Regions from separate parts of the Mesorhizobium sp. CNPSo 4661 genome, predicted to be linked through region 1. Evidence: riboswitches for the same ligand, from Rfam matches in the RefSeq annotation. Region 1 holds a riboswitch; each other region holds the start of a gene.
What was found. A riboswitch is a leader RNA that binds a small molecule or an ion and turns the genes downstream of it on or off. The one in region 1 is predicted to bind thiamine pyrophosphate.
Positions count from the first base shown of each region.

Region 1 (7,608 bases):
TGACGGGGTCGCCTGCCTTGGCTATCGCCGTGTTGAGCAGCACCGCATCGTAGCCGAGCTCCATTAAGGCCATGGCATGAGAGGGGCGGCCGATGCCGGCATCGACGATCAGCGGAATGCCGGGAAAATGGCCGCGCAGGCTTCGCAGTGCATCGGGATTTTGCGGGCCGCGCGCGGAACCTATCGGCGCGCACCAGGGCATCAACAGCCTGCAGCCGGCGTCAAGCAGGCGCTCGGCAACGACAAGGTCGTCGGTCGTATAGGGGAAGACCTTAAAGTTTTCCGCAGCGAGGATTTTTGCGGCTTCGACCAGCCCGAAGACATCAGGCTGCAGTGTATCGTGGTTGCCGATCACTTCAAGCTTGATCCAGTCGGTCCCGAACACCTCGCGCGCCATCCGCGCTGTCGTAATGGCCTCCTTGACCGAATGGCAGCCGGCGGTGTTGGGCAGGACGCGAACACCTAGCGACTGGACCAGCGACCAGAACTGGCCGCCCGCCTTGCCGCCCGAGCTCTCCCGGCGAAGCGAAACGGTTACGATCTCGGTACCGGACGCCTTCACCGCGTCAGCCATGACGGCAGGCGAGGGGTAGAGTGCGGTGCCAAGCAGGAGGCGGGATGAGAGTTTCTGTCCGTAGAGTTCAAGCATTGGATCAACCTCCCTGCATCGGCGACAGGATCTCGATGCGATCACCCTCTGTAAGTCGGCAGCTGTTGCGTTCCTTGGTCGGAACGATCTCGCCGTTCAGCGCCGTGGCGAGCCAGCCACCTTCAAAATTGAGTTCGATCATCAGCGCGGCAAGCGTCTCGGCCGCAACGTCGTGGCGCTGGCCGTTAACAGTGAGCTTCAAGGGCAAACTCCTTTGCTGCACGGTTTCCCAGGATGATGTCGGCTGCTTGGCGTGCCATGGCCGGCGCGAGCAGGAAGCCATGGCGATAGAGGCCATTGATGCGAATATTCCTCCCGTCGCGCTCGACGCGAGGCAGATTGTCGGCAAAAGCGGGGCGCACGCCGACGCCCGTTTCGACCAGCTCGGCTTCGCCGAAAGCCGGATGCAACGCGTAGGCAGCGCCGAGCAGCTCCATGGTCGAGCGCGCGGTGATTGGGCCTGCGGCGTCGGACTCGATCATCGTCGCGCCGACCATGAAGAGGTTTTCAGAGCGCGGCACGACATAGATCAGGATGCGCGGATGAAGCAGTCGCACCGGCCGGGCGAGCGAGATCTCATCTGTTCGCAGGATGAGCATCTCGCCCCGCACGCCGCGCAGCTCGGCGCGCCTGTCGGCCATGCCGGTGCAGTCCACTTCGACATCCGCGGGTACGGACGCCGCGCAGCCGCCGAACTCGAGGTGCGCGCCCATCCCGAGCAGCTTATCGCGAAGGGCAAGCAACGCCTTGCGCGGGTCGAGATGCGCTTCCTGGGCAAAGTACAGCCCGCGCCCGAACCGGCCCCCAAGCGCTGGCTCGAGTGCTGCAATCCCGCTGGTGTCGAGCTGTTTGAAGCCGGACGTGCGGCGGCCGAACCGGTCCAGCTCGCCGACATCGCGGGCCGGCGCAAGAACGAGCGTACCGTTGCGCGAGACATGGCCGGGCAATGCCGCATCCCACCAGTCGGCCGCGCCGAGCCCGAGCGTGAGAACCACCTCTTCGGCGCTCTCCCGCTCGCACCAGGGCGCGAGCATGCCGCCGGCCTGCCAGGAGGCATTGCCGGCGATCTCCTCGCGTTTCTCGACCACCGTCACCGTGGCGCCGCGCGTTGCCAGCTCGTGCGCGAGCGTCAACCCGGCAACGCCCGCGCCGCGAATGAGCACCTTCATGGCGTGTCCATGCGCTCTGCAGTGCCATCGACGGGCATGTAGAGGTCACCCCCGTCCCGATATTTCGCCGCCATGGCCGCGAGCCCTTCCTTCTGCGCTTCAGCGCGGATGTCGTGCGAGATCCGCATCGAGCAGAACTTGGGGCCGCACATGGAGCAGAAATGCGCCACCTTGTGCGCCTCCTTCGGAAGCGTTTCGTCATGGAAGGCGCGCGCCGTCTCAGGATCGAGCGAGAGGTTGAACTGATCCTCCCACCTGAACTCGAAGCGCGCCCGCGACAGCGCGTCGTCCCTGACCTTGGCCGCCGGATGCCCCTTGGCGAGGTCCGCGGCATGAGCGGCGATCCTGTAGGTGATGACGCCGGTCTTGACGTCGTCGCGATCCGGCAGGCCGAGATGCTCCTTCGGAGTGACATAGCAGAGCATGGCCGTGCCGAACCAGCCGATCATGGCGGCGCCGATGCCGCTTGTGATGTGATCGTAGCCCGGCGCGATGTCCGAGGTCAGCGGCCCGAGCGTATAGAAAGGCGCTTCGCCACAGACCGCGAGCTGCTTGTCCATGTTCTCCTTGATCTTATGCATCGGCACATGGCCGGGGCCCTCGATCATCACCTGGCAGTCCTTGGCCCAGGCGATCTTCGTCAACTCACCAAGCGTTTCCAGTTCGGCAAATTGCGCCGCGTCGTTGGCATCGGCGATCGAGCCCGGACGAAGGCCGTCGCCGAGCGAGAAGGAGACGTCATAGGCTCTGGCGATGTCGCAGATCTCGTCGAAATGCTCGTAGAGAAAGCTCTCCTTGTGGTGGTGCAGGCACCATTTGGCCATGATCGAGCCGCCGCGGGAGACAATGCCGGTGACGCGGTCGACGGTCAGCGGGATGTAGTGAAGGCGCACGCCGGCATGGATGGTGAAGTAGTCGACGCCCTGTTCGGCCTGCTCGATCAGCGTGTCGCGATAGACCTCCCAGGTCAGGTCCTCGGCGATGCCGCCGACCTTCTCCAGCGCCTGGTAGAGCGGCACCGTGCCGATCGGCACCGGCGAATTGCGCACGATCCATTCGCGGATATTGTGGATGTTGCGGCCGGTCGACAGGTCCATCACCGTATCGGCACCCCAGCGGATCGCCCAAACCATCTTTTCGACCTCTTCGGCCATCGACGAGGTGACGGCGGAATTGCCGATATTGGCGTTGATCTTCACCAGGAAATTGCGGCCGATGACCATCGGCTCGCTTTCGGGATGGTTGATGTTGGATGGGATGATGGCGCGACCGCGCGCCACCTCGTCGCGCACGAATTCGGGCGTCACGAAATCAGGAATCACTGCGCCGAAGCTCTCACCGTCGCGTTGAAGCTTCGAACGCAACTGCTCTCGGCCGAGATTTTCGCGGATGGCGACGAATTCCATTTCCGGCGTGATGATGCCGGCGCGCGCATAGGCGAGCTGGGTCACGGCGCGGCCGGTGGCGGCGCGCAATGGCCGGTTGCGTGCCGGGAATTCTGGCGTCAGGCGATCGGCGGAGACGAAGCCGTTGTCTTCGGGCTTGATGGTGCGGCCCTCGTAGCGCTCCACATCGCCGCGTGCCTCTATCCATGTCTCGCGCAGCCGCGGCAGGCCGCGCTCGATATCGGTTTTCACCGTTGCGTCGGTGTAGGGACCCGACGAATCGTAGACCGTGACCGGCGGCTCGCCGGCGCTCGGGTGCACCGAAATCTCGCGCATCGGCACCCGAAGGTCCGGGTGAAGCTGCCCGGGCTTGTGGACTTTTTTCGAAGCGGGAAGTTCGCCGACGGTGACGGTCGGGGTGTGGGCATTCACGAGTGAGCCTCCTTGCTCGAGTGCAACGGAGACCCAGTCCACGCGATGAGGAGGAAGTGACGCTTCGCATGGAAGACGGGATTGCCCGAAATACCGAAGCCGGATTGCCGACCCGCGAAGCCTCGCACCGTCCCTACGCCAGTATGAACTGGATCAGGTTCAACGGGTCACTGCGCGCTTTAGCAGTATCTCAGCCCCTTGCCGGGACTCCCCTGGTGAGACGCGCAGGTTGGACGATCCGAAGCCGACCTGTCAACTCCCCAGAGTGGGATGCCTGCGGCCCGGTAAGGTACGTCAACCAGTTGTCCAAGCGGGTCGAGCGGCTGATTGTCGAGACCAAGCGCGAGAAGCTGCATTCGCCATTTGCGGAGACTGAAGCGTAGACGCGTAGGCGAAAAGGATATCGGGAGGGAAGGGGATAATGCCAGGACGACTGTGCCGAAGCCCCGTCATGCCAATCCCGAAGTGAAAAACGGTATCCATGGGACCTCGAGGAACGCTGTGGGGCCGCTTCCAGCGAGAAAACCGCAAACTCGAGGGCGCAAAGCGGCCGCGAGCTAAATGATTGATCCGTAGTCAAACCCTCGACCCTGGCGGCTCTACATTCCGCTGGTCGCGGGCTTGCCCATCATGGTGATCGGACATAACTCTAGCGCTTCAAGAGCCCTGACTAACGCGCCTCTGCGCTCGCGCCAATGGGCAATTGGTGTCGAACTGGGATCCGCCCCTGAGGGCAGAGATTTATCAGGCGGTGTCTGGCCCTGGCGTTGTGCAAGATCACCACGAGCAAATCCACACTGCTGCCGCCTAAGCACAACAACGGCCGCCCAGTGAATCGGGCTCGGACGCTCCTTGACTGCAGCACCAAAGTGAGGATCCCTTTCGCATGTCCGTGTGACCGCTCGCCAATCGCAGCCGCTCATGACCAAGATCAGCACCGACTCCACAGGCGTCCAGGACTCGGCTCACCGCTGCTTACCGACCACGCCGTCGACCCGAACGCTGTGACAACCAACTCGATCTCGATTCATGCCGTGCTGCGCCGCCAGGGCGTGCCCGACGGCATTCCCCTATCTGCGCCTACGCCAGGCTCACAGACCACAACGGCAGCACGGCTCCTGGCTTAGATAATAGGTGGCCACTCGCCGCAAACGCGCTCGTCATATTGCAGGGTCCGGCGCTGGCGCTAGGCGAGATGCTTCCTCCAACAAAATCTTCCGCATCCAGATGCTCGCTGGGTCGCCATTGTGAAGCGCAGGCCACTGCATCGCTAGAGTCAACGCGGGCAACGAAAACGGAAGTCTGACGACCCGCAGCGGTAGCGTTTTTGCGAAATGCTCAACCAGCCTCAACGGCATGGTCCCAAGGCGACTGGTGCCCGGTAGCATAGGAGCGATCATGCTGAACCCCTGCACAACCACCTCGGCACGCCTCTTGAGGCCATGCTCAATCAAAAACCACTCGTCAATGGAGGCTCTGAACGAGCGTCCGAATTTGGCCACGACGTGGCCCATTGACATGTATTTCTCGAACGTGAGCTTCCTCGACAGTTCCTTGTTGGTCCAACAGCTGACACAGACGAATGAATCGTCGAAAAGCTTCACTTTGGGATGTGCGTCTGACATGTACAAGTCCGGAAGGATCAGAAAATCGGCCTCACCGCGCCGAAAAAGTTCTTCCGGGTTGTCAGTGAGAGGCAGGAACTCGAAGCTGAGGAAAGGGGCTTCTCGCGCAACACGCTCAACAACTTTCTGGAAGAAAATGATCGTCGTGTAATCAGAAAGTATAACTCTGAACCGACGGTCGGATTTCTTGGGATTAAATTCTTCCCAGGAAATAACCGAGAGCTGAATATGTAGCAGCGCCTCGCGAACCGGCGAGGAGAGCGCCTCGGCTCGCGGTGTCGGGACGAGTTCGCGTCCTCTCATTGTAAACAGCTCGTCGCCAAAATAGCCGCGCAGCCGGGCAACAGCCGCGCTCATGGCTGGTTGGCTAAGGTTGATGCTGCGAGCCGCCGCCGTGAGGTTCCGCTCAGCCATCAGGGCATCGAGCGCGACGAGGAGGTTCAGATCTAGGCCCTTAAACCGCATTTCTCTGTTCCAATCTAGCGAATGGATGCATACCGTCCAAACAATAGGTTTTGCAAATGTCACGAGATGCCGCATTTGAAAAGTGTTTTTGCCTGTAAATCAAACCGGAGCGGCAAAAGGAAGCAGGCGGTAGCCCGGGCCCTATGGGCTCGACCACGATCCGGGCGTCGGGAAACGGCAATGGAGGGAGGTGATTGCAGCGCCGCTCTTGGGCTGGAGCAGTCGAGCATTAAGCTCGCAAGATCCTTTTGTAAGACCTGGGGACCGATAAGAGCCTTCAATGCAAACCGTTCGAATCTGGGCGTGCGACACCTGTAGCGATCGGTTATGGCTCGCGGCTCACATGGGCCTGCGATCGTGGCCCAAGAAGTCTCTAATCGCCTTCGTCAATGGGCTCCGTTCTCCTCGTTGGTGAAGCGCCTGCTGGAACCAGGGTTCTCTCCGGCGTTACGTGGGTTGGCATGGATACGGCCGACATGTTGGCGCACGAGATACTCCTTCGTGATTTGAACGACCGTCGCGCCGTTGCCGCGAGCTGGACTTACCGGGCGGCCCGACGAGAGCGGGGCCACCTTCGCGAGCGCGGACTATCGCCTGCCTGTCTTCGCAGGGGCATGGTTCAGCCGGCCTAGCGGTTTCTTGTCTTCCCAGAAGGAGGCCGCGTTGGTCAGATGGTATCGGGAGCGCACCGCCGACCGACGAATCCGCACGCGAATGGCGATTTCGCCGCGCCGCACTCGGGACGTGTTCCCGCCAGCCGGCTTGGGGCACTACTGCCTCGGCGAGGCGCCTCTGCTCGTCACCGAAATCGATACGCAACCTGATGAACGGCGCCACATGGCCGGCAGACTGAACTGTGCGCCACCGTGAAGTTCCGCGACCAGCAGAAGCATCGCGACCCTATACCCGAAATGAATGCTTGCTATCCAAACAATGGATTTTACCAATCCGGGAGGATGCTGCATTAGAAACCTGAAATGAAGGGTGGGGCTCGGGAACGACGGCAACTTTTGAGAAAGCCCCATCAACGCTAAAGCCCCTCGTACGAGGTTCTATCGGTCCAAATGCCTAGCATCGCGATAGCCGACGATAGCGCCTGATGCCCGCCAAATCAGCCGCGTCGATCGCGGATGGGCACCTTCGAAAAGCATCAGAAAAGGAGTCTTCGTATGCGTTCAGGTGCGGTGGAAGCTGTGCTGGGAAAACGAGTTGCAACCGTCCGATCATGTCGAACTCGCCGAGTTCTTTCGAAGGACCTACGGACCGACCGCAGCCTTTAATGTCAAGCCGTTCGAAGCTAGACCCGAGTTCGGTGCGATCGGGTACGACTCGAGTGTTCAGGCACATGGCTTGCTGCGCCGTTTGCACGACGGGTTCCCTCCCAGCGAATGAAGCCGGGCAGTGACACCGGTCCGCGAAGCCAAATCATCATGGCGCCGTCGCGCATAACTCCCGCATTACACGACTGCGGTGTTGTAGCGCGCTCGCTTCCCCGGCAATACGAACGAACCAAGATCTCATGGACCTTCTCGGCGCAGCCAGCACTGTCAGCGTTTCGTCGGTCTCGGACGACGCAGCCAGTTCCGATTTTTTGGCCGAGCGTGGACGGCACGATACTTTGGCATGAGCAAACGCCAGGCCGAAGCGCTCAGCCAGTTCGCCAGCCTCGAGAACAAGGCGGATGCGCGCGCCGCCGAACTCATCCGGCAGCATGAAGCGACGCCTGACGCTGACGCAGGACTTCTTAGGGTTTTCCGCCGTGCGACTGTCCTTCGCGGCAACCAGCGAAAATGCAGCTTAGGTACTTGGAAATGGTCTTGATCGAGGTCAATGAGGTCCCCTTGTTATGATGAATGGAGAGTGAGATGCTGTGTCTAGGATTG
Region 1 is NZ_JBWGIO010000041.1:11,750-19,357, reverse strand. Features, by position in the region: gene AC0YKC_RS32645 (thiazole synthase) at 1-649, opposite strand, end outside; gene thiS (sulfur carrier protein ThiS) at 654-851, opposite strand; gene thiO (glycine oxidase ThiO) at 835-1,818, opposite strand; gene thiC (phosphomethylpyrimidine synthase ThiC) at 1,815-3,635, opposite strand; TPP riboswitch at 3,748-3,859, opposite strand; gene AC0YKC_RS32625 (LysR family transcriptional regulator) at 4,796-5,725, opposite strand; partial or broken gene AC0YKC_RS32620 (acyltransferase) at 6,875-7,087, shown strand; gene AC0YKC_RS32615 (hypothetical protein) at 7,349-7,546, shown strand; gene AC0YKC_RS32610 (carbamoyltransferase family protein) at 7,591-7,608, shown strand, end outside.

Region 2 (7,608 bases), on a different contig from region 1:
GCGGCGGCCCGCGTCAGGCCCGACACCGCGCGGCCCGTCATCCGGTCGAACAGGATGACGGTGCCGTCCTCGGTGCGGATACAGCTTATGCCGGAATTGGGGGCCGGAGCCGGGGAAGGAACGGCTCCGGCCGTTCCGGTGAACCGGGGTGCGGGCGGTTCAACCGGATCCGGGGCAAGCGCCCCGGAATGCGCCCGGACCGGGGAGGAGGACAGTCCGGACGATGGGAATTGATGCGTCGAGGGACGCGCGTTCATGCCGCCTATCAGCCCTGGGAGGCTTGCGGGCAGCGTCGGAATCACGGGCAATGCGGAAATGCTTGCGGGATGCTCATTCATGCGCTAAGCGTACGTTATGTACGAAATGCGTGCAAGCGAAATCGTACACTTTGGACGATTATTTTCAGGCATTTTGTACGATGATGGATTCCCGGCACAGATTGCAGCAGGCGCGCGCCCAGGCAGGCTATGCCTCGCCCAGCGATGCGGCGCGGGCCTTGCGTGACATCAACAAGAACACGCTGATCAGCCACGAGAACGGCAACCGGCCATTGTCCCGGAAAGCGGCGGAGAAATACGGCCGGCTGTTCGGCGTCGACCCCGGCTGGCTCTTGTTCAACGCGGATGGTGCGGAAGCAGCACCGGTCAGCCTCGCCTCCTCGCCCGTCACCGTCGACGTGCCGATCGTGTCCTGGATCAGCGCCGGCGAGCTCGGCAGCCAGGACAGCGTGGTCAACCTCTCCGACTATCCGACGATCCCCACCGCCGACCTCGAGGAAGGCGAATGGATCGCGCTGCGCGTCGACGGTCCGTCGATGAACAAGATCTCACCGCCGGATTCGATCATCTTCGTCAATTTGCGCGACAAGCGGTTGGTGACCAATGGCTGCTACGTGATCTCGGACGAGACGGGACGCGCCACCTACAAGCGCTACCGCCCGAACGACAATCCGCCGTTCCAGCCGGCGTCCTATATGGACATCCCGCCACCGGAGCTGGAGGGCGCGATCACCATCATCGGGCGGGTGAAGCGCTCGATGATCGATATGTGAGGGTTAGGGCGTCGCGTCGCAATAACGTCACAACCCTGCAGAAGAACAAAAAAAGAACTCTTAGACTTGTACTTGCCTTCAAAATCCCCTTAGATCACGGCTGGGTGGGGTTGGGTCCCGTTACGGGGAGGGGGTCATGAACAAGTCGGTCAGGGAAAACCTGTTTTTCATTGTGGTGGCGAGCGGCTGTTTCCTGGCGCAGGCGGCCATCGTGCGTGCCGAGGATGCGAACTATCATCCGCAGAGCTTTACCCAGCCTTTGAGTGCGGCGAGAGGCACAATCAATCCGGCGGGCGGAGATGCCTTTTATCTGAAGCCGGAAGACCGCTGCGATCTGGTGGTGAAGGAATTCGGCTGGGACCGCGACCAGTGCGGTACGATCGACCAGCTGATCTTCGGCTTCACGCCGGAGATCGACAATCTGACCGTCGAGAAGCCGGTGTCGGACGGCTATGTGAGCCTGGCGGACTGGGATAGCAGCGACCGCGGCGCGGAAATCAGTTCGATCGAAGACACCTTCAAGGAATCGGTGAAAGCGCAATCGGAGCGGTCCGGACAGGAGATCCGCTTCGACGGCTGGCTTGTCTATCCGCAAATCGACAAGGCCAAGAACATTCTCTACTACGCCAACATCCTGAACTGGGGCGGCGAGAGGACGATCAACATATCGATGTCGATCTTCGACCGGCAAGGCTATGTTCCGATGAAGATCGTGCCGGTGAACGGCAACGTGACAAGCGACGACGTGCAGAAGATCGTCGCGGCGTCGGCCGCCGCCTACAAGCCGCAGGCCGGCGCGGCCTATTTTGATTTTTCCAGCGGCGACAAGATCGCCGGCTACGGCGCGCTGGGCGTGCTGGCGACCATGCTCGGCGTCAAATATGGCGGCGCCGCCAGCGCAGGGCTCATCGCGCTCGCCCTGGTGGTGTTGAAAAAGGGCGCCTTCATCCTGCTTCTGCCGCTGGTCTGGCTGAGACGGCTGTTCAGCCGCAGGAAGAAGGCGGACAGCTAAGGCACGGACGCGCGACGGTTACCCGAAATTCCCACTGGATTCGCCCGACCCAGGCGCGAAAGTCTGCATCTTTCGTTCGATCGCATGCTTCGCATATTAGCGATTACGCATAATCCATTCTTAGCCGGCAGCGCGGTGTCCCTTACCCGTTGCCGGTTAGGCTCGGCGCCTCCCGTTCATACCCCAACAGCGACGGCGCCGGGCCGCCACCACATTTTCCGTGAAAAGGCCTGCTGCGCGAGGCGTGGGCAGCGGGCGATGAGGGGGCCGGCCGACTGGCACCTGACAAAGGAGTGGGGACAACTACTCCAAAACCGGCTCAAGAGTGCAAGGGCTTCGAGTGCCATGCACAACAGCAAGCTAGAGCGGTTCAGCGCTTCACGGAATCGCCGAACCGCTCTAAGTCTTTGTTTTTACGCAATTCCGGACGGAAAACCGCTACGCACTTTTCCTGGAATTGCTCTAGTGCCGGCCTTCAAAGGCTTCATCCCTCGATTGCATGACGCCGGCACGGCTGGTCGAACCCGTCAGCGCGTGCCCAGGCGCGGCTGGTCAGGCCCGACGGCCTTCCTGGGGCTTCAACCCTATCCCAGGAATTCATCGCTGAAATAGGTGGAAAAGTCTGGCCGCATGGCGAGCGCCTTGCCGTTGCCGTCGAGCAGTATTCCCGAGGCGAACAAATACCCGCCCATCGCTTCCATCTTGGCTTTGTCCATGGTGCCGATGGCGCCGTTAGCGCCCTTCAGGAAGTGGCCGTCGTTCAGCGCCTTCAGCGAGGCTTGGATCAGCGCGGGGTTGGTGAGCGTGTCCTTGTTGGCGGCGACCAGCAACTCGCCTGCATCCTTTGCCTGATCGACTGCGAATGCATAGCCACGCCGCGTCGCCTGCACGAAGGCCGCGGCGGCCTTTGGATTGGTCGCGAGAAAAGCATTGCTGGAGACGATCAGCGTGGTGTGCTCGTCCGGCACGCCGTAATCGGCGTAGCGGAAGGTGCGTTGCTTGAGACCCTTCAGCTCCGCCTCGACACCTTCCCATGTCGAGACTTCCAGCGTGAAATCGACCGCGCCGTTGGCCAAGGCCTCGTAGGCGGACGTTCCCAGCGTCACGGTCGAGAAATCGCCTTTGCCGCCGTCGTGGCGGATGATGGTCTGCAGCAGCGTGTTTTCCCAGGCGCTGCCGAAGCCGCCATAAGTCAGGCCGTCGAGGTTTTTCGGGCTTTTGATCGCGGAGCGATCGGCGTTGAAGACGACACGACCGGTCTCCGACTGGACAACGGCATAGACAGCCTTCAGGTCGGCGCCGGCGCTCTTTTGCGTGAACAAGCCGAGCGAACCGGAAATGCCGAAATCGGCGACACGGTTGGCAACCAGCGTGCCCGAACCCGTATCGCCATAGGGCAGGATTTCAACGTCCAGGCCCGCATCGCGGTAAAAGCCTTTGTCGCGGGCGACAAACAGGCCGATGTGGTTGGTGTTGACGGTCCAGTCGAGCGCGACGGTGATTTTTTGCAGGGCGGCGGCACGGGCTGGCGTGATGGCTCCGGCAAAGGGCAGGCCGGCGGCCAGAAACAGCGCCTGGCGGCGGGTCAGGTCGGTCATTTCAATTCTCCATCGCATGGTCGGAAATTCGAATCGGGCTGGCCAAGCAGCGTGTCGAGGATGCCGGCCTCGATCGCCGCAGTCTCGCGGGCAAGTGCCGCGCTCTCGGTGCGCGGGCGCGGCAGCGGCACGGCCACTTCGCGCACCACGCGCGCGGGCCGCGCCGACAGCACATAGATTCGGTCGGACAGAAGCACTGCTTCGCGCACGTCATGGGTGATCAGCAGCGCCGTCCAGCGATGGTTTCGCCACATCGTCTCCAGCCAGCGCTGCATGGCGGCGCGGGTCAGCGCATCGAGCGCGCCGAACGGCTCGTCAAGCAACAGCATGTCGCGTTGCTGCACGACGGTGCGCAGGAGCGCGGCGCGCTGGCGCATGCCGCCAGACAGCTCGGCCGGCCAGGCATGTTCGAAGCCGACAAGGCCGAACTCGGCGAACAAAGGCGCCACGCGTCGCCGCGCGGCCCGGCGCTTCATGCCCTGCACTTCGAGCCCCAGCGTCGCATTGTCGATGACGCCCCGCCACGGCATCAGCGCGTCACGCTGCGGCATGAAGGCGAAGCGGGCGCCATCGAGCGGCGCGCCGTCGAAGCGCATCTCGCCCTCGCCCCGGATTGCGCCGGTGAGCAACTGGAACAATGTCGACTTGCCGGCCCCAGATGGCCCGAGGATCGAGACGAACTCGCCCGCAGCAACATGCAGCGAAACGCCGGCCAGAACCTTAAGCTCGCCGAAGCTTTTTTGCACGTTGCGGAGCTCGAGCCTTGTCATGGCCGGCCCTTCCCGACAGGCTCGCCGCCGACGTAACGCGCCCTTTCGCCGTCTGCATTTTCCCAAGGCATCGCAAGACGCTGGACGAGGACGGCAAGACCGAAGAGCGCCAGCGTCAGTGCCGAGCTGAGCGCTACGGCGGCGAGCACCAGGTCGGGGCGGAAATTGTTCTTGGCGCTGAGCATGTAGATGCCCAGCCCCTTCGCGGCGCCCGCATATTCGGCGAAGATGGCGCCCACCACGGCATAGGTGATTGAGATGCGCAACCCGGCGAAGAAATAGGGCAGCGCCGACGGCAACCGGGCGAGCCAAAAAATGCGCCAGCGCCCTGCTCCCATGGCGGCGAGCATCTGGCTGATTTCCGGACTCGTGGCGGCATAGCCCTCGACCAGCGCCACCATCATCGGGAAGAAGGTGACCAGCGCCACGAGCAGGATCTTCGGCAGCAGCCCGAAGCCGAACCACAGCACCACCAGCGGCGCGATCGCCACCAGCGGCAAGGTCTGGCTGGCGATCAACAGCGGGAACAGCGCGCGGCGCAGCGGAGCCAAGAAGTCGACCAGCGCCGAGAGGATGAAGGCGGCGGCGAGCGAGCAGGCAAAGCCCGCCAGCGTGGCGCGGATGGTGAGCAGTGTGTTGTCGGCCAGTGCCGCGCGGTTCTCCCAGGCTTGCGCCAGCACCCGCGAGGGCGCTGGGAGCACGGTGGGAGCGATGCCGCCCAGGCGAGCGTAGAGCTCCCAGGCGGTGAGGAGGAGGGTCGACGAAAATATGACGGGAGCTAATTTGGCGAAGGCGGATGCCACAGCCAATCTCCCCCGCAACGGGGGAGATTGGCTGTCGTCTTGGCTTTCGCCAAACGCCTCTTGCGGTGTGGAATCTAATTCGACAGCCATGACATACCTCGACGGCGCTTTGCGTGCGCTCAAACCGCGGTCGGGCTGTTCGCCGAAATCGTTATGTCGAGCGTCACATGGCCAGCGCCGGGGCCGAAGCGGCAGAACGCCTCGTTCAGCGTGGCGAACACCGCGCCGGCGTCACCGCGCAGCTTGGTGCAGAAATGCTTAGAGCGTTCGAACACGCCGGACTGCTTCAGGAAGTCGATGCAGCCATAGATCTCGTCCATGTGGCCGCCGGTGCCCATCACGTAGAGCGAGAATTGCGCCGCCACCGGCTGGTCGGTCGAAGGCGTCGTCTCGACGGCGCGGAGCGCCGCGCGCTTGCGTTCGTCGAGCGGGATCGCCGGGCCGCCGATCTCGTCGGAGCGGCAGATCGGGTCGTCCGGTTCGCCGGGGCAGCCGCGCGAGACGGCGGCCGACAGCACGCAATGCCTGCCGCTTCTGGCCGCCGCCACAAACAGGTCGCGCATGGCGGGGAACAGCACTTCGGGCGGCCCAACCAGCAGCGTCGAGATGTCATCGGTCTCGATCCTCAACCTGTCGCGGTAAGGATCGAGCGCGCCGAGCGCGCCAAGGATGACGCCGACGAAATCGTCGGTCATGGGATAAAGGGAAATCTGTGCGCCGGAAAACATGGCCCGCCTCGCTCCGCTGGTATTATCCAGATCAGCTTTAGGGTCCGGAGGCTTGCCGCCGCCATCTCAGCCCCGACCGTACGGAGCACCCCTGTGGATGGCGGGGTTAAAGCACTGTTTGCGGTGCTGGGAAAGCGGTTTTTTTACGGTGTCAGTTGGGCCAGGCGCACCATCTCCCTATGGGAGATGCCGGTGGTTATAAGATTTTCGCGGATTTCTTATAACTGCTATATCGTTCAAACCGTACGAATCTCGCTTGATTACTTTTCGTACATAAAGTACGATACCTCCCTTGCTTTGAGGGGATTTGCTTGAACACCGCGAACCATGCCGCTTTCGCCGACCTCTCCCGCCCTTTGCTCTCGCCACTGCCGCTCGCCGAGCGCGAACGCCTCGCCGGTGCCTGGCGCATGGCGAGCCAGGACATCGCCGACGACATCCGCTTCATTCGGCAATATCTGAAAGTGATCGCCGAGAAGGATGAGCGGCTTTCCACCGGCACGCTGGTGCACGGCCGCGCCTATATCGAAGCCTGCGCCGCCTGGCTCCCGGAGACGGTGGCGCGGTATCTGCAGAACCTCAGGCTGATCAGCGAATGCGAAAGCGCGATGATCGCGGCGGGGATGAGGTTTGCCAGGTCGAGCGATGCCTGGTGAGTGAAGCGCCATCTTCCCTGTGGAAGAAGCAAGAAGCCCGCCGCATCGCGCCCTCTCCGCCAGCCGCTGCAACTCTTGGCCGTGCTCCCGGAAATGCATCGTTTCACACAATCGCCAATTGGTGGACGCGGGCGAGCGGCCGGGCGTTAATTCTCCGCAGGCGCAGGAGGGTAAAGCCGCATACCAGGGAGGAACTCGTTTTGATGGATCAGCGCATCGACATCGGCATGCAGCCCGACGATCAGCCCTACGAAGTCATCTCATTCGCCCGGAAGCACGGTCTAACGGTCCCGGTTGCCGACGCGGTCCTTTTCGCGAAGGGTCCGTCGCCGTCACGCGCTGCCTGCGACATGGCAGCGCTTGCCTTCCTCTGCGCGGTCGCGCGATACGCCGGAAAGCAAGGGACCCGGTAGCTTCCCCTACCAGCTGAACTGCAGCCCCGCATTGCCGCCGACCTGGCTGCCGGCGAAGGCGGTACCGAGCGTGCCGGTCAGCCGGCCACCATGGGCGAAGCCTTCGCTCAGCACCGCTGCGCCGGTGGCGGGCTCAGGCCTTGGCTTTGGGCTTGGTCGCTTTCGCCTTGGCGGGCATGGCCGGCTTCTCCACTTTGGCGGCTTTCGGCTTGTCGGCGGCGGCCTTCTTCGGGGTCTTCGCCTTTGGCTTGCTCGCAGCATCGACCTCGGCCGCCGCCTGGTCCCAATGCTCCATATGCGCACCTTCCGGCCGGCCGGCTTGCTCCCAGATCTCGTGCGCGCGCTGGCGAATGCGTTCGTGCCTGTCGTCCGTCACTGTCGCCTCCTAAAGGTTGGGACCGTTCCCCGGCGCGAACATTAGCCGAATTTTCCCGTGGCGTCTCCGGTATCGCGCGTGAGCGAGCGACAGAAACGGCAAATTTCGCTCAGTGTCCGTCGGTGATGACGGCGACACCCAGATACGCTGCCTTCTTTGTAATCAATCCGGCTAAGTCCGCATCAGAGCGATCCGTCCCCG
Region 2 is NZ_JBWGIO010000008.1:151,346-158,953, reverse strand. Features, by position in the region: gene AC0YKC_RS13970 (hypothetical protein) at 1-338, opposite strand, end outside; gene AC0YKC_RS13965 (LexA family transcriptional regulator) at 419-1,051, shown strand; gene AC0YKC_RS13960 (DUF2167 domain-containing protein) at 1,188-2,063, shown strand; gene AC0YKC_RS13955 (ABC transporter substrate-binding protein) at 2,648-3,661, opposite strand; gene AC0YKC_RS13950 (ABC transporter ATP-binding protein) at 3,658-4,431, opposite strand; gene AC0YKC_RS13945 (ABC transporter permease) at 4,428-5,234, opposite strand; gene AC0YKC_RS13940 (YkoF family thiamine/hydroxymethylpyrimidine-binding protein) at 5,354-5,962, opposite strand; TPP riboswitch at 5,953-6,065, opposite strand; gene AC0YKC_RS13935 (hypothetical protein) at 6,274-6,618, shown strand; gene AC0YKC_RS13930 (hypothetical protein) at 6,822-7,031, shown strand; gene AC0YKC_RS13925 (DUF2934 domain-containing protein) at 7,165-7,407, opposite strand; gene AC0YKC_RS13920 (hypothetical protein) at 7,517-7,608, opposite strand, start outside.
Region 2: linked by a shared signal. The riboswitch ahead of AC0YKC_RS13940 (YkoF family thiamine/hydroxymethylpyrimidine-binding protein) and the one ahead of thiC (phosphomethylpyrimidine synthase ThiC) in region 1 are both predicted to bind thiamine pyrophosphate.

Region 3 (7,608 bases), on a different contig from region 1:
CGAATTTCTGCTTGAACGAGAGCTTTCTTGCGGGGCCCTTAGGCGATGGCTGTTCGGCTTTCGATCCAGCCTCGCCTGCCTCGGTTTTCGACCTTGCCTTGCGATCCTCCAGCCTGGAACCGCCGCGCTGCGCCAGCATGTCGGAATAGCCGCCGGCATATTCGATCCAGCGGCCGTTGCCGTCCGGCGCGATCACGCTGGTGACGGTGCGGTCGAGAAAATCGCGGTCGTGGCTGACCAGGATCACGGTGCCGGCAAAGCCCGCGACCAGTTCCTGCAGCAGTTCCAGCGTCTCCATGTCGAGATCGTTGGTCGGCTCGTCGAGCACCAGCAAGTTCGCCGGCCGTGCCAAGACCCGGGCCAGCAGCAGCCGCGCGCGCTCGCCGCCGGAAAGCTCGCGCACCGGCGTGCGCGCCTGCTCCGGTTTGAACAAGAAGTCCTTCATGTAGGAAACGACATGGCGCTGCTCGCCATTGATGACGAGGTTCTCGCCGCGCCCGTCGGTCAGGTAATGCGCCAGCGTCTCGGCCGGGTCGACGGCCTCGCGCTTCTGGTCGAGCGTCGCGATCTCGAGATTGACGCCGAGGCGCACGGTGCCGGCGTCCGGCGCCAGCTCGCCGGTCAGCATCTTCAAAAGCGTCGTCTTGCCGGCGCCGTTCGGGCCGACCAGGCCGACGCGGTCGCCACGCTGGATGCGGGTCGAGAAACCCTTGATCACGGTGAGGTCGCCAAAGCTCTTGTCGATGGCCTTGGCCTCGATCACCAGCTTGCCGGATTCGGCCGCGTCGCTCGCCACCATGGTCGCTGTCCCCTCGGCGCCGCGGTGGCTGCGGAAACGCTGGCGCATGGTCTGCAACTCGCCGAGGCGGCGCATGTTGCGCTTGCGCCTGGCGGTCACGCCGTAGCGCAGCCAGTGCTCCTCGCGCACGATCTGGCGGCCGAGCTTGTGCTGCTCGCGTTCCTCCTCTTCCAACACCTGGTCGCGCCATTCCTCGAAATGGGCGAAACCCTTGTCCAGTCGCCGCGTCTGGCCGCGGTCGAGCCAGACGGTGGCGCGCGTAACCCGCTCGAGAAAGCGGCGGTCGTGCGAGATCAGGATGACGGCCGAGGAAGTTCGGGCAAGCTCTTCTTCCAGCCATTCGATGACAGAAAGATCGAGATGGTTGGTCGGTTCGTCGAGCAGCAGGATGTCGGGTTCGGGCGCCATGACGCGGGCAAGGGCGGCGCGGCGCGCCTCGCCGCCGGAAAGGTCGTTCGGCCGCTCCTCGCCGGTCAACCCGAGATGTTCCATCAGATAGGTCGCGCGATGCGGATCGTCGGCCGGACCGAGGCCCGCCTCGACATAGGCGCGCACGTCGGCGAAGCCGTCCATGTCGGGCATTTGCGGCAGATAGCGGACCGTGGCCGAGGGCTGGCGGAACACTTCGCCGTCCTGCGGCTCGATCATTCCGGCTGCGATCTTGAGCAGGGTCGACTTGCCCGAGCCGTTGCGGCCGACCAATGCGATCTTCTCGCCGGCGGATGCGCTGAGCGCCGCGCCGTCTAGCAGCGGAGTGCCGCCGAAGGTCAGTTTAATGCCGTCGAGGTTGAGAAGTGGCGGCGCCATCTGGAAATGTCAGCTTTCAGGAAGAGGGTAGGGGTGGGCCAGAAGCAGCGCGCGGCCACGCTCCAGCGCGATGCCAAGCTGCCCTTTGACCTCGTTTGATATAGTGAGCGAGGAGCCGAACGCCACCTCGACGCGGTCGAGCGGCCATTTGGCGCCCGTGACCGTCAGGCCGGACAGATCGGAGAAGCCGAGCACCGAAAACAAGGTGCCGTCGGCATAGTCGAAACCGGCGCTGCCCGGCAGGACGGGGACGCCTTCCTGCGCCCCGCTGGTCAGCAGTATCGTCGTACCCGCTTCGGCGAGCCGAAGCCCGAGCGCCAGATGCAGGAAGGCATGGTCGGCGCGCTTGCCGCCGAAGGCTCCGGCCAGCACCAGGCTGGTGGCGCCGCGCTGGAGCGCTTCGGCTATGGCGAGCTCGCCATCGGTCATGTCCTTCTCGGCCGGGAATACCTTGCGCGGAACGGCGGCTAGGTCCTTTGGGAGGTTCGCCGGCACCGAGTCGAAATCGCCGACCCAGATCTCCGGCAGCAGTCCGAGCATGCGTGCATGGCCGATGCCGGCGTCGGCGGCGATGACGCGCGAACCCTCGATCTGGCGTTCGAGCCGGGGCGTGCGGATAAGCTCGCCGCCAAGCAGGATGGTGAATGTGCCCATGGCCGTCGCCCTTACCAGCCCTCCAAGCGAAACGGAAGCCGGATGGCCCCAGGTTCGGTTGCGAGCCTGCTGCCGGGGAACATTAGCTGCCCGGCAAACTTCCGCTTGCGCGCCGCTTCGGCCGGGCCTATCTGTCGAAACGCTCTAACGGGGTGCCGGACGTGATCCGGCTGAGAGGCGATCAAGCCAACCCGCTGAACCTGATCCGGTTTGTACCGGCGGAGGGATTAGACGTTTCGGACCATCCGACGCCTCAATTCCTTGTCACTCGAACGAAGGAGGCGCCGATGCGCTCGATACTGTCACGTCTGATACTGGCAACAGGCTTTGTTTCGCTGCTGGCGGGTGTTGCGCCCGCCGAGGCGAAGGACAAGCTCACCGTCTACACCTATGAAAGCTTCACCGCCGACTGGGGTCCCGGTCCCGCGGTGAAGAAGGAATTCGAGGCCGAATGCGGCTGCGATCTCGAATTCGTTTCGGTGGCGGATGGCGTTGCCTTGCTCAGCCGGGTCAAGCTGGAAGGCGCCGGCACCAAGGCCGATATCGTGCTTGGCCTCGACACCAACCTGACGGCGGACGCCAAGGCGAGCGGCCTGTTCGCGCCGCATGGCGAAGTCTCCGGCATCAATGTGCCCGGCGGCTGGAGCGACGACACGTTCGTGCCCTTCGACTATGGCTATTTCGCCGTCGTCTATGACACGGAGAAGCTAAAAATCCCGCCGAAGAGCCTGAAGGAGCTGGTCGAGGGTACCGGCACGGACAAGATCGTCATCCAGGATCCGCGCACCTCGACGCCCGGCCTCGGGCTGCTTCTGTGGGTGAAATCGGTCTATGGCGACAAGGCGCCGGAAGCCTGGGCCAAGCTCAAGCCGAAGGTCCTGACGGTGACGCCCGGCTGGAGCGAGGCCTACGGCCTGTTCACCAAGGGCGAGGCGCCGATGGTGCTGTCCTACACCACATCGCCGGCCTACCACATGGTGGCCGAGAACACCGAGCGCTACCAGGCAGCCTCCTTCGAGGAAGGCGAGTACCTGCAGATCGAGGTGGCCGGCATCACCACGACGGGGGCGAAGAACCCGCTGGCGCAAAAGTTCATCGCCTTCATGACCGGGCCGAAATTCCAGGACATCATCCCGGAAACCAACTGGATGTTCCCGGCGGGCAAGACCGACAAGCCGCTCAACCCGGCCTTCGACAAACTGGTCAAGCCGACCAAGACCTTGCTGTTCAGCCCGGAGGAAGTCGCCGCCAACCGCAAGGCCTGGGTGGATGAGTGGCTGGCTGTGATGAGCAAGTAGATTTTCGATGCTTGCGCCAAGGCCCCCCTCTCTGTCCTGCCGGACATCTCCCCCTCAAGGGGGGAGTTTGGCAGCTTTGGCGCCTTGCTCAATCCTGCGGCATTGGAGATTGGCGAAAGCCCGCGTGACGTCTGATCTCCCCCCTAGAGGGGGAGATGGCCGGCAGGCCAGAGAGGGGCGCGAAGGAACGCGGCGCCCGCTAGCTCGAACCCAAAGGGTGCAGCGTGCAACCCACGCCGCGCCCTGACTCCCGCATCACCGCCGGCATTGCCGCACTCGCGGCCACCGCCATCCTCATCGGCGGCGCTTTCGCCGGCCTCGCCCTCGAAGGCATGCAGGATCTCTCCGGCGCTGCCGCCGCCTTCGACGGCTATCTCCTGCGCGTCGCCCGCTTCACGCTCTGGCAAGCGGCTCTGTCGACGCTCTTATCGGTCGCGCCGGCGCTGCTGGTCGCGCGCGCCCTGTCGCGACATTCGGCCTTTCCCGGCCGTCGACTGATCCTGCAGCTGTTTACCGTGCCGCTGGCCTTGCCGGCGATCGTCGCCGCGCTCGGTATCCTGGCGCTCTATGGTCGCGCCGGGTACTTTGCCGGCGCTTTCGCCAGGCTCGGCGGCGGGGATTGGCCGGGGATCTACGGCCTCTCCGGCATCCTGGTCGCGCATGTCTTCTTCAACCTGCCGCTGGCCACGCGCCTCTTCCTCGAGGCGCTGGGCACCATTCCCGCCGACCAGTGGCGGCTGGCGAGCCAGCTCGGCATGGGCGTCCGGCCGGCCTTCCGGCTGATCGAATGGCCGGTGCTGCGCGCGGCCCTGCCGGGGATTGCCGGGCTGGTCTTCATGCTCTGCATCACCTCCTTCACCATCATATTGACGCTGGGCGGCGGTCCGGCCGCGACGACGCTGGAGGTCGCCATCTACCAGGCGCTGCGCTTCGATTTCGATCCCGCGCGCGCCGTGGTGCTGACGCTGCTGCAGATCGCACTCACCTTTGTCGTGGTCGTCGCGCTCACGCGGCTCGGCGCCAACACGGTCGGCGACGCCAACCTGCCGGTGGTATCGCGCCGCTACCTTTCGGTGGGCCGGATCGAAAGTGTGCTGAACGTCGGCCTCATCGTGCTTGCCCTGCTGTTCGTCGCCGGACCGATGCTTGCGACCGTGCTTTCAGGCTTTCAGGCCGATCTCGGCCGGCTGGCGGGTGAAGCGGCGGTGCGCCGCGCGACGCTGACCAGCGCGGGCCTCGCTTTGCTTGCGGCGCTGCTCAGCGTGACGTTGTCGCTGGCGCTGATCGCGGCGCGGCGCGCGCTGGCCCTGCGGCGCCGGGCGGGCGGCGCCATGGGCCTGCTCGAACACGCCGCCGACACCGGCGCCGGCTTCGTGCTCGTCGTGCCTCCGATCGTGCTTGGCGCAGGCTGGTTCCTGGCGCTGCGCCACGTCACCGATGTCTTTGCCGTCGCGCCAGTCATGGTCGTCGCCGTCAACGCGGTGATGGCGATGCCCTTTGCCATCCGCGCCATTCGTCCCGCCTATGACGCGGCGAGCGAGCGCCACGAGCGCCTTTGCGTGGCGCTCGGCATATCCGGCTGGACCAGGCTCAGCCTGATCGACTGGCCGTCGCTCAGACGGCCCCTGGCCACCGGCTTCGCCTTCGCCATGGCGCTGTCGCTCGGCGATCTCGGCGTGATCGCGCTGTTCGGCAGCGATTCCGTGCAGACCTTGCCCTATCTGCTTTTGGCGCGCATGGGCAGCTACCGGACAGCCGACGCCGCGGGACTTGCCTTGCTGCTCGGCCTGGTCTGCCTGATGCTGGTGTTTGCCGCGGACTGGCTGGGGCGGGAAGGAAAGTCATGACGACCATGGACGGCACCGCCACGCAAAAGGGCCTCACCGTCGCCCTGGATGGCGTCTCGTTCAGCTATGGCGAGGCCTCCTTCCGCTTCGACGCCGAATTCGAGGCCGGCAGGATCACCGCCATCATGGGGCCGAGCGGCTCCGGCAAGTCGACGCTGCTCAATCTGATAGCCGGCTTCGAAACGCCCGATGCGGGCAAGGTGCTGATCGGCGGCATCGATATCGGCGACACACCGCCTTCGGCGCGGCCGGTGTCGATGGTGTTTCAGGAAAACAACTTGTTTGCCCATCTTACCGTGGAAGCCAATGTCGGGCTCGGCCGCTCGCCGTCGCTGAAACTCGGCGACGCCGATCGCGCCGCCGTCACCAAGGCGCTGGCGCGGGTTGGCCTTGCCGGCAAGGAAAAGCGGCTGCCGCGCGAGCTATCCGGCGGGGAGCGGCAGCGCGTGGCGCTGGCGAGGGTGCTGCTGCGCGACCGGCCCGTCTTGCTGCTCGACGAACCTTTCGCATCGCTCGGCCCGGCGTTGCGCGACGACATGCTAGACCTTATGGCCGGCATCCATGCCGAGCGCGAAATGACGGTGCTGTTCGTCACCCATCAGCCGGAAGATGCGCGCCGCATCGGCCAGGACGTGGCATTTCTCGACGAAGGCACGATCGCGGCGACCGGGCCGGCGGCCGATTTCTTCGATCGGTCTGGACCGGACGCCTTCCGGCGCTATATCGGCGATCGAGGCAGCACCGTTGCCGGATCACAACACATTGCCCGGAAGCGGACATAATTTACGGCCAAACCGGCAACGGGCGATCCGGCGTTTGCTTGCCTTGTCCGGGGGAGTGTGGCTAGGTCCGGCCATGCTGGTCCGGCGGGGCCGTGATTTGCCGAAAGATTTCGAAAGGAAGCCGATCTGTCGACCGGCGCTGAGAAGGTTTGGATGAGGCCGCTGGCACGATTTTTCGCGTTGGCGGGCGTTGCCGTGGCGCTGGCCAGCTGCCAGATGTTCACGCCGCCGGACGTGCAGGAAAGCGGCTTCCAGCCTTCCGACAAGCCGATCACCGTCGACAATGTCGTCGCCAACGCCAAGCTCGCCGAAATGGCGAAAGCGCAGCATCCGCGCATTCTCGCCACCTATGGCGGCGAATATTCCGACCCCAGGCTCGAGCGCATGGTTGCCAAGGTCGTCGGCAATCTCACCGTGGTGTCGGCCAACCCGACCCAGACCTATCGCATCACCATCCTGAATTCGCCCAACGTCAACGCCTTTGCGCTGCCGGGCGGTTATCTCTATGTGACGCGCGGCCTGCTGGCGCTGGCCAACGATTCCTCCGAGCTTGCCGCCGTCATCGCGCATGAGATGGGCCACGTCACCGCGAATCATGGCTTGCAGCGGCAGCAGCTCGAGGCCGAGGAGGGCCTTGCGACCAAGGTGGTTTCCGATGTGCTCGGCGACAGCCCAACCGCCAAGGCGGCGCTCATCCGCGGCAAGCTTCGGCTCGCGCAATTCTCGCGCAACCAGGAACTGCAGGCCGACGCCATCGGCATCAAGTCGATCGGCGAGGCGGGCTACGATCCCTATGCCGCCGGCCGCTTCCTGCAGTCGATGTCGGCCTATACCGATTTCCGCTCGGTGAGCGGCGCAACCGACGCCAGCCTCGACTTCCTGGCGACGCACCCCAACACGCCGCAGCGCATCGAGCTGGCGCAGCGTCTTGCGCGCAATTTCGGCCCGCCCGGCTTCGGCACGCGCGACCGCGACGCTTTCCTCGCCGGCATAGACGGCCTGCTTTACGGCGACACGCCCGAGGAAGGCTATGTGCGCGGCCAGACCTTCATGCATCCCAATCTCGGTGTCTCCTTCACCGTGCCGGACGGTTTCGTCATCGACAATTCGGCGGCCGCCGTCACCGCGACCGGGCCGGGCGACATCGCCATCCGTTTCGACGGCGTGGCGATCGATAAGTCGGTGTCGCTCACCGACTACATCCGCAGCGGTTGGGTGGCCGGTCTCGAGGACGCCAGCGTGCGCCAGGAGACGATCAACGGCAACGATGCGGCGATGGCGCATGCCACCGCGCAAGGCTGGCAGTTCGATATCGCGGTGATCCGCGCCGGCGGACAGGTCTACAGGCTGCTGACGGCCGCGCCCTCGGCCAGCACCGCGCTGGACCCGGTCGCGCGCTCGGTCAGCGGTTCGTTCCGTGT
Region 3 is NZ_JBWGIO010000005.1:13,478-21,085, forward strand. Features, by position in the region: gene AC0YKC_RS08505 (ABC-F family ATP-binding cassette domain-containing protein) at 1-1,606, opposite strand, end outside; gene AC0YKC_RS08510 (thiamine diphosphokinase) at 1,616-2,260, opposite strand; TPP riboswitch at 2,399-2,504, shown strand; gene thiB (thiamine ABC transporter substrate binding subunit) at 2,548-3,558, shown strand; gene thiP (thiamine/thiamine pyrophosphate ABC transporter permease) at 3,783-5,405, shown strand; gene thiQ (thiamine ABC transporter ATP-binding protein) at 5,402-6,187, shown strand; gene AC0YKC_RS08530 (M48 family metalloprotease) at 6,341-7,608, shown strand, end outside.
Region 3: linked by a shared signal. The riboswitch ahead of thiB (thiamine ABC transporter substrate binding subunit) and the one ahead of thiC (phosphomethylpyrimidine synthase ThiC) in region 1 are both predicted to bind thiamine pyrophosphate.